DNA from 4 places in the Alteromonas stellipolaris genome. Region 4 is predicted to be linked to each of the others. Evidence: predicted binding sites of a transcription regulator. Region 4 holds the regulator's gene; each other region holds the start of a gene.

Region 1 (3,197 bases), 560 kb from region 4:
CCCCGTTAACATATGCACGGAACCTTTAAGTGCTGTTGCTTCTATTTCAACCTTTTCAAAACGGTCTTGCGAAAAAGCAGCTGGAATGAAAGTTGTCGATACTAAACTTGCAGCTAGTAGCATACTTCGGGTACGTGATTGCGCCATTGGGGTTTCCTTAGGAAGTGCTTATTATTTATTAGGTCTACATACACTATGACCTAGCTTCCGGTTCAGATCATTTTTTCATCAGTTGGGATGTCACCAATATAAGCAAACCGCGGAACAGGCTTGCCTTCTACTACCACCTCTTCTAAAAACATACTTAATGGGCGAACCCACAAGGCTTTTTCACCATAACATGGGCGATACACCACTAAGGAAGACTCATCTTCTGAATGTGTCGCCACTTCGTAAACATCGTAATCACTGCCTTTATAGTGGCGGTAGCGACCTGGGGTTCTAAGTTCGGGAGTTTTAGTTTCTGTGGCACTCATGATGGCTCCTGCTTTTCATTATTTTTCATTTAAATACTGTTAATTAGGGCTAAGTTTATAAGACGTCTGATAAGGTTGACGCCGTTTCAATTACTCACCTTTTTACTCACTATTTTATTCACCCTCTAGGGGCAAAGGAAGTTGATGTATGGTTTGTGCCTCACCAAGGCCAATGTGCAGCCCAACTAATCGTATACCGCGGCCTTTGGCGCGCTCGTAAGCTTCTTGCAATAGGGTATCAAAGTAATGAGCATTTAACGAAGGGCATCGATGCTCAACGGTAGTAAGTTGGAAATCTTGAAATTTCAGTTTCACCCCTTGAGTGCGAATACGAACAGGCTTTCCTGTGCGCTTTTCATGGGCATCCATACGCTCCTGAAGCTTTTGTAGTAAGTGAGGCATAAAGTCTCGACAGTCTTTTAATGAGTGAATATCGTTGCTTAGGGTGCGTTCTACGCCTATAGACTTGCGTTCTCTTGAAACCGATAGTTCTCTGTCATCAATACCGTGAGCTCGTTCCCACAGTACCGCGCCAAACTTACCTAATTCCTTTTGAATACGCTCGAAAGGGTAAACACGCACGTCGCTGCACGTCGCTAACCCTAATCTCTGTAACTTTTGCATTGTCACTTTGCCTACCCCTGGAATCTTTTTAAGGGGCATAGCGCTAACAAAACTGTCTAATTTGTCCGGTGTAATAACACAAATCCCATTAGGCTTGTTTTCATCGCTGGCCACTTTTGCTACAAACTTACAGGGGGCAACGCCCGCCGACGCGGTTAGCCCCAATTCTGCTTCAATACGGCTTCTAATTTCTTCGGCAATTAGGGTGGCGCTCCCTCCGCAGTATTGGCTATTGGTGACATCAAGGTAAGCTTCATCTAACGAAAGTGGCTCGATTAAATCGGTATAGTCGGCGAAGATTTCGCGAATTCGTTGAGACTCTTTTACATAAGCATCCATGCGCCCTTTTACTAAGGTGAGATTCGGGCAAAGCTTAAACGCGTATGCGGTGGCCATGGCGGAACGCACCCCATATTTACGGGCAGGATAATTACAGGTAGAGATAACGCCACGGTGCTGTGAGCTTCCACCAATGGCAATAGGGATATTACGTAACGCAGGGTTGTCACGCATTTCAACCGCAGCATAAAAGCAGTCCATATCTACATGGATGATTTTTCGCATGCCGTATTGCCCCCTAAACTGCCAAACGAATTGAACCGCTCTATAAAAAAACTGTATAGAAAGACAGTATTCTAGAGCATATTAATTCGCCTTACCAGTGAACGAGATGAATAGTGAGCAACTACTTACTCCACAAGTAATAAATGAAGCATACAAAAAAGCGCGGTAAGCTTTTAACTTACCGCGCATCTATATTTATACATTGTAACTCTTTTGCGTATTGTTTTTGTCTAAGCAAAAGAGCGATAAGATCAGATTAAAGGATCTGATTCTGTTTCCATTCATTCAATTTCTTTTCTCTCGCTTCTTCTTTTTCCATGCGAGATTTCTTTCTGTCACAAGGCTCTGGGCAATCACATGCTTTAGCGATACCCAATGCGCCTAGTCCACCGCAGCTACCTGAAATGGTTTTGCGCTGCACTAAGTAGCCTACCGCCATGGCAAGTACCATAGTGAGGAAGAAACCGAATGCTAGAATAAACGTAGACATAGCCTACTCCTTAATTATTTACTTTTACCAGTTTATCAAATTCTGGCGTGGCATACTCTTCAAATCCATCGGCTGTGCGACGAATGAGAAATACAGCAAGTTGTTCCTGCTCTGCAAGGTCGATAGCACGTTGCCATCCCATTACGTTGAAGGCAGTGGCTAAGCCATCAGCAATCATTGAAGATGGGTTTACCACCGTAACCGACACCAAATCATGAGTTATCGGCGAGCCAGTATTTGGGTCAATCAAATGAGAGTAGCGTTTCCCATCTTCTTCGTAATAGTTACGATAATCACCCGATGTCGCTATGGCATTAGTGCCTATAGACACCACTTTTTGTACGGCGCGTTCTGTCGTTACCGGCTTTTCAATTGCAATTAGCCATTCACTGCCATCACCACGTTCGCCTTTAACCCGCATTTCACCGCCAATCTCTACAAGGTAATGCTGCAGGTCATGGGCATCTAAAATAGCTGCCACTTCATCCACGCCATAACCTTTCGCAATAGTTGATAAATCAACATACAACATGGGGTTTGCTTTCATAAGACCGGTTGGCGTAGTAGATAATTTCTCATAACCTACATAATCCCGTACGGCATCAATATCGGCTTGGGTTGGCACTTTCTCTGGGCGTTTGTTAGGTCCAAACCCCCACAAATTCACCAAGGGCCCGACCGTAACATCTAGCACACCATCACTCAAACGGGCCAAACGAAGGGCTTCATTCACCACGGTAAGCGTCTCTTGAGACACCGCAAAGTTATCTGAATATCGATATTGGTTAAAACGAGACAACTCAGACGTTGTGTCGTAGGTCGACATCATCTTATTGATGTTAACTAACTTAGCGTCAATTTCTTCCTGCAAACCTTCTACTGCAGTTTCACCTTCACCAAGAACGTACTTAATATTATAAGTCGTGCCCATAGTTTGGCCTTGCAAATGCTCAACCGAAAGTGGCTTTTCACTGCAACTGGCAATAAAAAGGATGCTCATAGCAATAACCGCTAATGCTATTCTGGCAAAGAATCGAATCACG
Region 2 (3,197 bases), 1.2 Mb from region 4:
TGCCGCGTATCATTGGTAGGCACAGCAAAGTTAGAAAGCGCCGATTGCTTTACATACCTGCCATCGTCATGAGGCGAATTTGCCGCAAAGAAGGTGGCGCTGTGAGCGAGGGAGTGTTGAGCGCGGAGCTTTTTAGTGGCTATTTCAGCGTGGGTTGCTAACGCTGCTCTTAATTCATCTTGTGTGGTCACTCTATTTCCAAAACTACGGGTGCTGTAAATTTCTTTTTTTGCAGGTCTTATTTCATCCCATGCCAGTCGTAATTCACCTTGAAGTTCTCTAACGGTGTTCTCTAGTACGATAGAGAAATACTTACGCATTTTAGCGGGGGATTGTTGTGACAGTGTGTAGGCATTATTAATGCCCATGGCCATCAATCGTTTTTCCAAACGCCCACCAATACCCCATACATCTGCTACTGCCATTCGGGATAATAATGCCTGCTTTTCCTGTGGCGTATTAATAACCGCTGAACCTCGAAAACCGTCTAGCTTTTTTGCAGCGTGATTAGCGGCTTTAGCAAGGGTTGGAGTGGGACCAAATCCAACACCCACGGGAAGCTTTACCTCGCGCCAAATGGTTTTTCTTATCTCATAGCCAAGGGCCAGCCATTCGCTATCATTTAGGCGTGGCGAAAAGCGCATGAAAGCTTCATCAATACTGTATTCGTGCAATTCATCACAGAATTGCGCCATCACAGAAAACATTTTTGAAGACACGTCTGCGTACAACTCATAGTTAGACGAGCACACAACAACCCCAGCTTTTTTGGCTTCCTCTTTGACCTGAAAGTAGGGAACGAACTTTTTAAACCCTAACCTTTTGGCAATAGGGCAGGCCGCGACCACACAGCCATCATTATTGCTCAAAACCATAACGGGTTTGTTTCGCAGGTTAGGGTTGTAGATTTTCTCTACTGATGCATACATGGACGTGACATCTACCAGCGCAAACACTACTCACCTCCTAGTCGGTGGGAAAGCTTTTTGTGAAGCCTAATAGAGCGCGTTACCACCCCCTCTATTGAAAACTCATCGCCTTCTTTTAAAAAGTAGGGTTTGTACAATGAGGATGAAGAGCGCAGGCAGCCGTGGCGTTTGTCTACACGCTTACACACGAACTCGCCGTTTAAGGTCGCCACAATAATGCACATGTCTGAAATGTCTTCAGCCCTTGAGACAATCAGCAGGTCGCCATCGTGAATGCCATCGTCCATCATCGACTTGCCTTGTGCGTAGCCAATGAAAGTAGCAGCCGGTTTATCGATAAGGAGGGAGTCTAGACTTAGGCCTAGCTCTGTATATTCTGCTGCTGGCGATTCGAAGCCTACGATGCCCGCTTGTGCAGTGATAGGGATAAATTTAAGCATACACTTCTAAAAAAGATACTGGTTATTTATACAGTATTCTAGTGAAGTCTTTTTCCGTGATCAATCAAAGCAACAAAAATACTTTGCTTTAGTGCGCTTGAAAACGCCTTGGCAATCATCATTCGAAATGAGGATCTCTTTCAGCTGCATGTGAAGCAAGCAAGGGATAACCAATAAGCTGATTCTGTAGGGTGATTTTTAAGCTATATTTATAATGCAAATACACAAGGACCAAGAGTGTTGTAAGCGGTATTGGGCCACTTTTAAATACCAAATTTAAGGGAACTCCATGAAAAAGCTATTATACGGTGCAATAATTATTAGCGGCCTAATTTCGATAGTCGCTTGTACAAATCAGACATTACAGTCCAAAAGCGCAAAAGTACTCTCAACTGAACTCAAAGCAGTTTCACCTTCACTAATTTCACGGCAAGTTTTGCTTGGAAACCCAAGTCGCTATCAGGGCAGAATTAGCCCAGATGGTAATAAAATGAGTTTCAGAGCGCCGGTCGAAGGCGTAATGAATCTTTGGGTGGCCGAACTCGGGGATATCGCTAACGCCAAGCCGATGACCCAAGATACAGGGCGCGGAATTCCCACTCATTTTTGGTCATTAGACAGTCGACAGATTTTTTTCACTCAAGACAAAAATGGTGATGAAAACTGGCATCTCTATCGAATTGATATTGATAGTGGCGAGATAGCAGATTTAACGCCCTATGATGGGGTACAAGCCGCCCAGATGAAACAAAGCGAACATCATCCGGGTGTAGTCATAGTAGGAATGAACGATCGCGATCCTAAGTGGCATGATATCTACAGCGTAAATGTGGCAACAGGTGAGCGTACGTTACTTGAGCAGAATGATGGCTATGGGTATTACGAACTAGACAATGACTTGACGATACGCCTTGCGGTAAAGTCCGCTGCAGATGGCTCAAATCAAGTGTTTAGCAGATCGAATAACAAATGGAACCTGTGGTTTAGTATTCCATTTTCAGATGTACAAACCACCACTATTCTTGGCTTTGATAATGAAAATCGCGGCATATATATGCTCGATACCCGAGAGCGTAATACCGCAGCTCTTGTGTATCTCCCAATAGGGCAAGATACGGTTGAAGTTATCGCCAGCGACGAAAAAGTAGATGTGTCTAATGTGTTATTTTCTCCTCGGGACCATCGACCTCTAGCGTATGCGTTAAATTACATTCGTCCTGTCTGGTACGCTATTGACGATACGTTTACCAAAAAGATCAGTCAATTAAACAGCCAACTTAGTGGTGGTTCCCAAGTGTTGGCACAAACATTAGATAACTCCCTCTGGACCGTATTTACCGATAACAGCAACCAGTCACCCGTCTACAAAGTATTTAACACCATAGAGGGCACATTAAACGATTTATTTATCACTCAACCAGAAATCGACACTCTTCCATTATCAACTATGCACGGCGTCGTTATCCCTTCTCGGGACAACTTAGACTTAGTGAGCTATTTGTCGTTGCCTTTGACTTCTGACCCAAATCAAGACGGTATAGCTGAACATGCTTCTCCAATGGTATTACTGGTCCATGGGGGTCCTTGGGCTCGGGATGAATTTGGTTTTGGTGCTATGCCCCAATGGTTAACCAATCGTGGCTATAGCGTTTTACAAGTTAACTTTCGCGGCTCGACAGGGTTCGGTAAAGACTTTTTAAATGCTGGGAATAAAGAATGGGCCGGCGCAATGCATGATGACTTAATCGATGCAAAAAATTGGGCGGTTTCCCGCGGTATAACAACAACAGATGAAGTGGCTATTATGGGAGGAAGTTATGGTGGCTAT
Region 3 (3,197 bases), 1.2 Mb from region 4:
TAAGTGCTGTTGAAAGCATGCGTAATGTCGTGGTTTTTCCTGCGCCGTTTGGCCCTAGTAAACCAAGAACTTCTCCGTGACCACATGAAAACGAAACATCTTTCACTGATTGAAAGTAGCGCCCTTTTAATCGTGGATCCTTTTTCTCTTGCTCACTTAGCTTTTTGGGGTTATCCACCTCAAAGCGTTTAGCAAGACTAGATATTTCAATCATTATCCCTTCCCTTTTTTATTATTTAAATCGAATGCTTACCGTACTAGTCTTTGCCTTTCTATTTTTATTACAGCTTTACTGTTTTTTTATTTTAATTCAATGCAGAGTATGGAATTAAAGTGTTAAGAAGTATGTTTTTCGAGCACAAAAAAACCCACCATTTGGTGGGCTTTTCGATAACTCTAGAGCGCGACTATCTATTACAAATAGTACGTTGTGAGTTACTGCTGAGCATCATCTTCTGCAGCAGGTGCTTCTTCTACTTTCACTGTTTTAGGTAAAAGTAGCTCAGCGCGAATTTGTTTTTCAATCTCATCGGCAATAGCTGGGTTTTCTTTCAGGAACTTCATTACGTTCGCTTTACCCTGACCAATTCGGTCGCCTTTATAGCTGTACCAAGCACCGGCTTTATCAACCAATTTCTGCTTAACACCTAAGTCGATAAGTTCAGCTTCTTTACTGATACCTTCACCATAGCGAATCATGAATTCAGCTTGCTTAAATGGCGGTGCCACTTTGTTTTTCACTACTTTAACGCGAGTTTCATTACCAACCACCTCATCGCCTTCTTTAACCGCACCAATACGACGGATATCTAAACGTACTGAGGAGTAGAACTTAAGAGCGTTACCACCTGTTGTTGTTTCTGGGCTTCCGAACATTACACCAATTTTCATACGAATTTGGTTAATGAAAATACATAAGGTATTTGAACGCTTGATGTTACCTGTAAGCTTACGCAATGCTTGCGACATTAATCGTGCTTGTAAACCTACGTGTGAGTCACCCATGTCGCCTTCAATTTCTGCTTTTGGCGTAAGGGCAGCAACCGAATCAACAATTACTACATCAACACCGCCAGAGCGAACCAACATGTCACAGATTTCAAGGGCTTGTTCACCCGTATCAGGCTGAGAGACTAGAAGCTCATCAATATTCACACCAAGTTTTGATGCATAAATAGGGTCTAGCGCGTGCTCTGCATCTACGAAGGCACAGGTTTTGCCATTTTTCTGCGCTTCTGCAATTACCTGCAAGGTAAGTGTCGTTTTACCCGATGCTTCTGGTCCGTAAATTTCTACCACACGACCGCATGGCAAGCCGCCTATGCCCAAAGCGATATCAATGGTTAGTGAACCTGTAGAGATAGCCTCAATGTCCATCGCTTGGTTGTCGCCTAAACGCATAATTGCGCCTTTGCCGAACTGCTTTTCAATTTGCCCAAGTGCGGCACTTAAAGCTTTAGATCTGTTATCGTCCACGTCAATATCCTCTAGGATTAGCGGTTAAATTCTTTATTGATAATGTATTCGTTGAAGCTTTCTTCATTGATGCAGACTTCGTTAAGAGAACCTTCACTAGCACTGCTAACATTTATTGCATCAACATTTGCTTACCGACACCTTACCAAGTGTTGCGTGCATTCTATACTGTACAAGCATACAGTTTCAACCTGAGTTTTCATTTTATTTTGCTTATTGGGCTCTCATTGGATGCTTCTTGGCTGATCGTCGAATCAGTCAGCCAACATCGCTAATAGGTAAGTAATAGCAAATTCTATCGCATGCAAGCGAACGGCCTCGCGGTCTCCAGCAAAAACCTGTTTGATGTTTTCTTGCTTTTCACCGCAAATAAATCCAAACCAAACCGTACCCACGGGCTTTTCTTCGCTGCCCCCGCCAGGGCCTGCAATACCGCTTACGGTTACCACGACATTCGCGCCGCTTTTGTGCTTAACCCCCGCCGCCATCTCTTCAACGGTCTGCAACGACACAGCACCATACGCATCTAAGGTTTCTGGTTTTACGGCTAACTCACGCATTTTGGCGTCGTTTGAATACGTCACCCAACTTTGATTAAACCAGTCCGAACTGCCAGCAATACTGGTAAAGGCGAAAGCAATTCCGCCCCCTGTGCAAGATTCTGCGCTTGAGACCGTCCAGCTTTTGCGGCGAAGGGCATTACCTAACGCAGTCACCATCTCTGTTGTATTGTCAGATACCATGAATGTCCTTTTATTGCTATCGGCACTGTTATCAGCTTTGGCCGTAAGGCGTTAAACTGTGCTGATGTGCTAACAGGCGTCAGCTATCAATCTATTAATGAAAACAGGAAATGGTTGAAAATTCCGTACCCATATCAATAATACTCAGCAAACGTGAAAAGCGATTATTTTAGCACCCCTGCTCTTTTAATCACTCTTCTGTTAATAATTCTTCTGTTAATATAACAAATTGAGTTATCGCAAGTATCAGCAATAAAAAAGCACGAGGCATTTTTTGGAATCACACACTCCTATGATGCGCCAGTATTTAACGATAAAGGCGCAGCACCCTAACATTTTGATGTTTTACCGTATGGGCGACTTTTACGAGTTGTTTTTCGATGATGCCAAGAAAGCCGCAGAACTGCTTGATATATCGTTAACCGCACGGGGTAAATCCGGCGGCGATCCTATCCCCATGGCTGGTGTACCTTACCATGCAGTGGAAAGTTACTTAGCCCGCTTGGTAAAAATGGGCGAATCGGTAGCCATTTGCGAACAAGTAGGCGACCCTGCTACCAGTAAAGGCCCCGTTGAACGTCAGGTTCAGCGCATCGTTACCCCAGGTACGGTTACCGATGAAGCCTTATTAGAAGAACGCCGCGATAATGTATTAGCAGCAGTATGCGGCCACAGTATGCATTATGGCGTGGCGACATTAGATGTGACCAGTGGCCGTTTTGTAGTGGTTGAGTGCGACACCGACGATGCCTTGCTAGGTGAACTTCAACGAATTAACCCTGCTGAGCTGCTCTACCCTGAAGGGTTTGAAAGCTTACCGCTGATAGAACAGCGCAAAGGTTTGCGTCGGCGTCCCGAGTGGGAATTCGATATCGATACCGCTACCGAACAATTAACCGCTCAGTTTCAAACTAAAGAGCTTGCAGGCTTTGGCGTGTCAGACTTAACCAAAGGCATTGGCGCCGCGGGTTGTGTACT
Region 4 (3,197 bases):
CAACTTTTACATTTTCATGGAAGTGAGCAGGCTTCGCTCCTCTGGATTTACGGTGTAAGTACATTGAGGTAAACATAACCCCAAAAACCACAACGGCAATGGCGATACAGATAAAGAACATCAACATATGAAGGTCGTACACTTGACCACTTATGTCGGTTGCGCCTCGACGTAAATTCATGGATGAGCCTTCACCTGTTGCTACATCCGCAAACAGCAGTGGTGAGGTAAGCAAAAGTGGCAGCCCGTAAAGCCACTTTGTCGCTTGTGTCGCCGCTTGTGTCGTTACTCGTTTCACTCAACACCTCCGTTATAACAGAAGCATTACCGCAATAAATGCGCTGCGCTTCTGGCAACTGATACCCGAAATCCAACTTTTAACTTAATTGCCCAGCTTTAGTTGTAAAGCAAAGTTGCAGCTATTGTTATTATTTTGTTAAATACAGTATAAGAATTGCTCAATAAAACGCACAAGTCTAGTCTTTTCTAAGAAAAAACAATTCCAGCGTTTAATTTTTAATCAAAAGTTGTAAGTAAGAGGAATGAATCACGCCACAGCGTATGGGCGTTATAAGGATAATTAATGTGGCCGTTTGAAACGCTCATTTTGAACGAAATCGACGAATATAAAGTGTAATAAGTTTCTTATAATCAAAAGGTAGTTACGTAATATTGAATGCTTTTCAAACAGAATAGATAACAGACATAGCGGTAGTTAGTACTATAAAAGATGACATAAATAGAAGATAAAATGTGGGAACCGGATCAACTGGCCTCTAAGGTATTTCTGAGGCTTAAACAAGATTATTGTGCAAGCAAGGTATGGTAAACATACAAAAAAGCGGCCTATAAGCCGCTTTCTTTACTAAATAGCTAAAAAGTTACATCCAATCGGCATTTCGAATAACACCAACGGCAATACCTTCAATAGAAAAAGGCTCTGAAGCTAAGTCGACCTTAATAGGAGAAAATTCATCATTTTCAGCATGAAGTAGCACTTCACGGCCACGCTTTTCAAGGCGTTTAACGGTAACGTCTTCATCGACACGTGCCACTACCACCTGCCCATTATGGACATCCGTAGTGCGGTGCACGGCTAACAAGTCACCATCAAGTATACCTATGTCTTTCATACTCATACCGCTTACACGAAGCAAGAAGTCGGCGTGAGGCTGAAATAGGGCAGGGTCGACCTTATAATGAGATTCTATATGCTCTTGCGCTAGAATAGGTTCGCCCGCAGCCACTCGGCCAATAAGAGGTAGCCCTTCTTCTTCAGGAGCTTCATCTTCAAGTGGGATATTCAATTTAATACCACGGGAAGTACCTGGAAGAATCTCGATGACACCTTTTCGGGCCAACGCTTTTAAATGTTCTTCAGCGGCATTCGCAGAGCGAAAACCTAAATGACGGGCAATTTCTGCACGGGTAGGCGGCATGCCAGTTTCGAGCATGGTTGTTTTTATCAGCTCGAGAACTTCTGTTTGTCTTGCTGTGAGTGGGCGCATAAAAGACCTGTCTGTCTATACAGTTCCTGTAAGTATATACACCTAAAAGGAAATGACAAGCACAAAGCTTTGCAAAGCATGTTTTTTATACTGACCTAACCACAACGCAAAAAGCGGCCATGAAGGCCGCTTTGTATATCACTACTATTTAGCGTGACTAAAACTTATATTGCAAACTCAAACGCGCATTAAGCGGCTCGCCGGTGGCAATATTGTTGTCGTTATGTGCTGACGGAAAATAATCTTCGTCGAATAGGTTTTCAACGTTTAGCTGAATTTTAACGTCTTCGCTATAGTCGTAATAAAGTGCAGCGTCTACGCGAACAAAGTCAGGTAGCTCAACCGTATTATTTAATGAAGCATACTGCTCAGATTGATAAATCACGCCTAATGCAACACGCCATTCATCATTTACTTCATACTGATTCCATAACGTCAGCATATGTTCTGGTAGCTGCGCTAAGTCGCGGTTCGCCAATGTGCCATCTACAATTCGACCCATTTCTTCGCCATCAAGGTTGCTGTAACCAGCATTGATTACCCAACGTTCTGAAAGTTTACCCACCACCTGCACTTCAAAACCTTTGGTTTCGGTACCGGTTAAAATAGACGCTTCCGGGTTGTTAGGATCTTGCGCTGTGCCGTTTTCACGTTCAACTTCAAATGCCGCTGCTGTCACGCTAAGCGAGTCAGATAAATTCCACTTCACGCCAATTTCTTTATTTTCAAACTCTTCAGCTTCTAGCGCTTGGCTTGTCAGCGACAGTGAAAGGAATTGATCACCTGAACGAGGTAAAAACGATTTGCTGTAACTTGCGTAAATCGATACTGATTCCGCTGGCTTGTAAATTAAGCCTGCACGCGGAGACACTTGTGAATCAGAACTTGATAGAAAACCGTTGTTGCCATCATCTGCACCGTCAGCCACTTCAATACTATCTACGACATCGATATCGAAGTTGTCGTAGCGAAGACCCGCTACCACGATCCAATTATCGTTAAGTTTAATTTCATCTTGAACAAACGCTGAGGTAAAGGTGACATCAGATGCACGATCTCTTACTGGGTCGGTCAGCGTCATTGAAGGAATTACTAGTGGGTCACTAAACACGAAGGATACTTGATCGTCTTGACTGTCTGCAAAAAACGCATCACGGCGAGCATTTTCTGTATCTTGGCTACCGTATTCCATTCCCGTCAACAAGGTATGGTTAATATCACCCGTGGCAAACTGCCCAATAAGGTTCAATTGAACCAACGTGTTCTCACGGGTTGTAGTATCACGATATCCGTCTAACGTGACTGTGCCTGCATCAGCATCAAAATTAACGGGGTACAAGTTTTGATAAGCTTTGTCATAGTCAGCAAACTGAACCGTACCGTTCAAGTTCCAATTTTGCGATAGTGAATGATCAACACGAATGCGGGCAATATGTGCTTCAAGGGTAGTATTGTTGAAGTCTGGATCACCAAAGTAGGTATCGTCATAGCCTTCCAGCGGCGCACCATCTAATGAAGGAATCCCCCTATCGACTAAACGGTCATCGTTTACGTATTCGTAAGATGCCACCACCGTAGTGTCGTCGTTAGCCATCCATGTATAGGTAGGGTTTAATGCGTAACGTTCACCATCTTTAAAATCACGGTGGTTATCAATGCTGTCGAACACACCATTAAAACGAAACGCAT

What was found. The regulator LexA, encoded in region 4, represses DNA repair genes until DNA is damaged. The targets are predictions, from matches to a motif close to TACTGTATNNNNATACAGTA.
Region 1: the regulator LexA is predicted to act here: its motif matches at 1,714-1,733, upstream of dinB (DNA polymerase IV).
Region 2: the regulator LexA is predicted to act here: its motif matches at 1,386-1,405, upstream of AVL57_RS04725 (LexA family protein).
Region 3: the regulator LexA is predicted to act here: its motif matches at 1,643-1,662, upstream of recA (recombinase RecA).

What each region holds. Positions count from the first base shown of each region.
Region 1 is NZ_CP013926.1:4,003,413-4,006,609, forward strand. It holds gene AVL57_RS16945 (MBL fold metallo-hydrolase) at 1-123, opposite strand, end outside; gene AVL57_RS16950 (DUF1653 domain-containing protein) at 213-476, opposite strand; gene dinB (DNA polymerase IV) at 591-1,664, opposite strand; gene nqrM ((Na+)-NQR maturation NqrM) at 1,921-2,154, opposite strand; gene AVL57_RS16965 (FAD:protein FMN transferase) at 2,165-3,196, opposite strand.
Region 2 is NZ_CP013926.1:1,141,149-1,144,345, forward strand. It holds gene AVL57_RS04720 (Y-family DNA polymerase) at 1-956, opposite strand, end outside; gene AVL57_RS04725 (LexA family protein) at 956-1,369, opposite strand; gene AVL57_RS04730 (S9 family peptidase) at 1,659-3,197, shown strand, end outside.
Region 3 is NZ_CP013926.1:1,099,897-1,103,093, reverse strand. It holds gene AVL57_RS04525 (ABC transporter ATP-binding protein) at 1-214, opposite strand, end outside; gene recA (recombinase RecA) at 436-1,476, opposite strand; gene AVL57_RS04515 (CinA family protein) at 1,731-2,219, opposite strand; gene mutS (DNA mismatch repair protein MutS) at 2,512-3,197, shown strand, end outside.
Region 4 is NZ_CP013926.1:4,566,474-4,569,670, forward strand. It holds gene coxB (cytochrome c oxidase subunit II) at 1-298, opposite strand, end outside; gene lexA (transcriptional repressor LexA) at 882-1,508, opposite strand; gene AVL57_RS19375 (TonB-dependent receptor) at 1,666-3,197, opposite strand, start outside.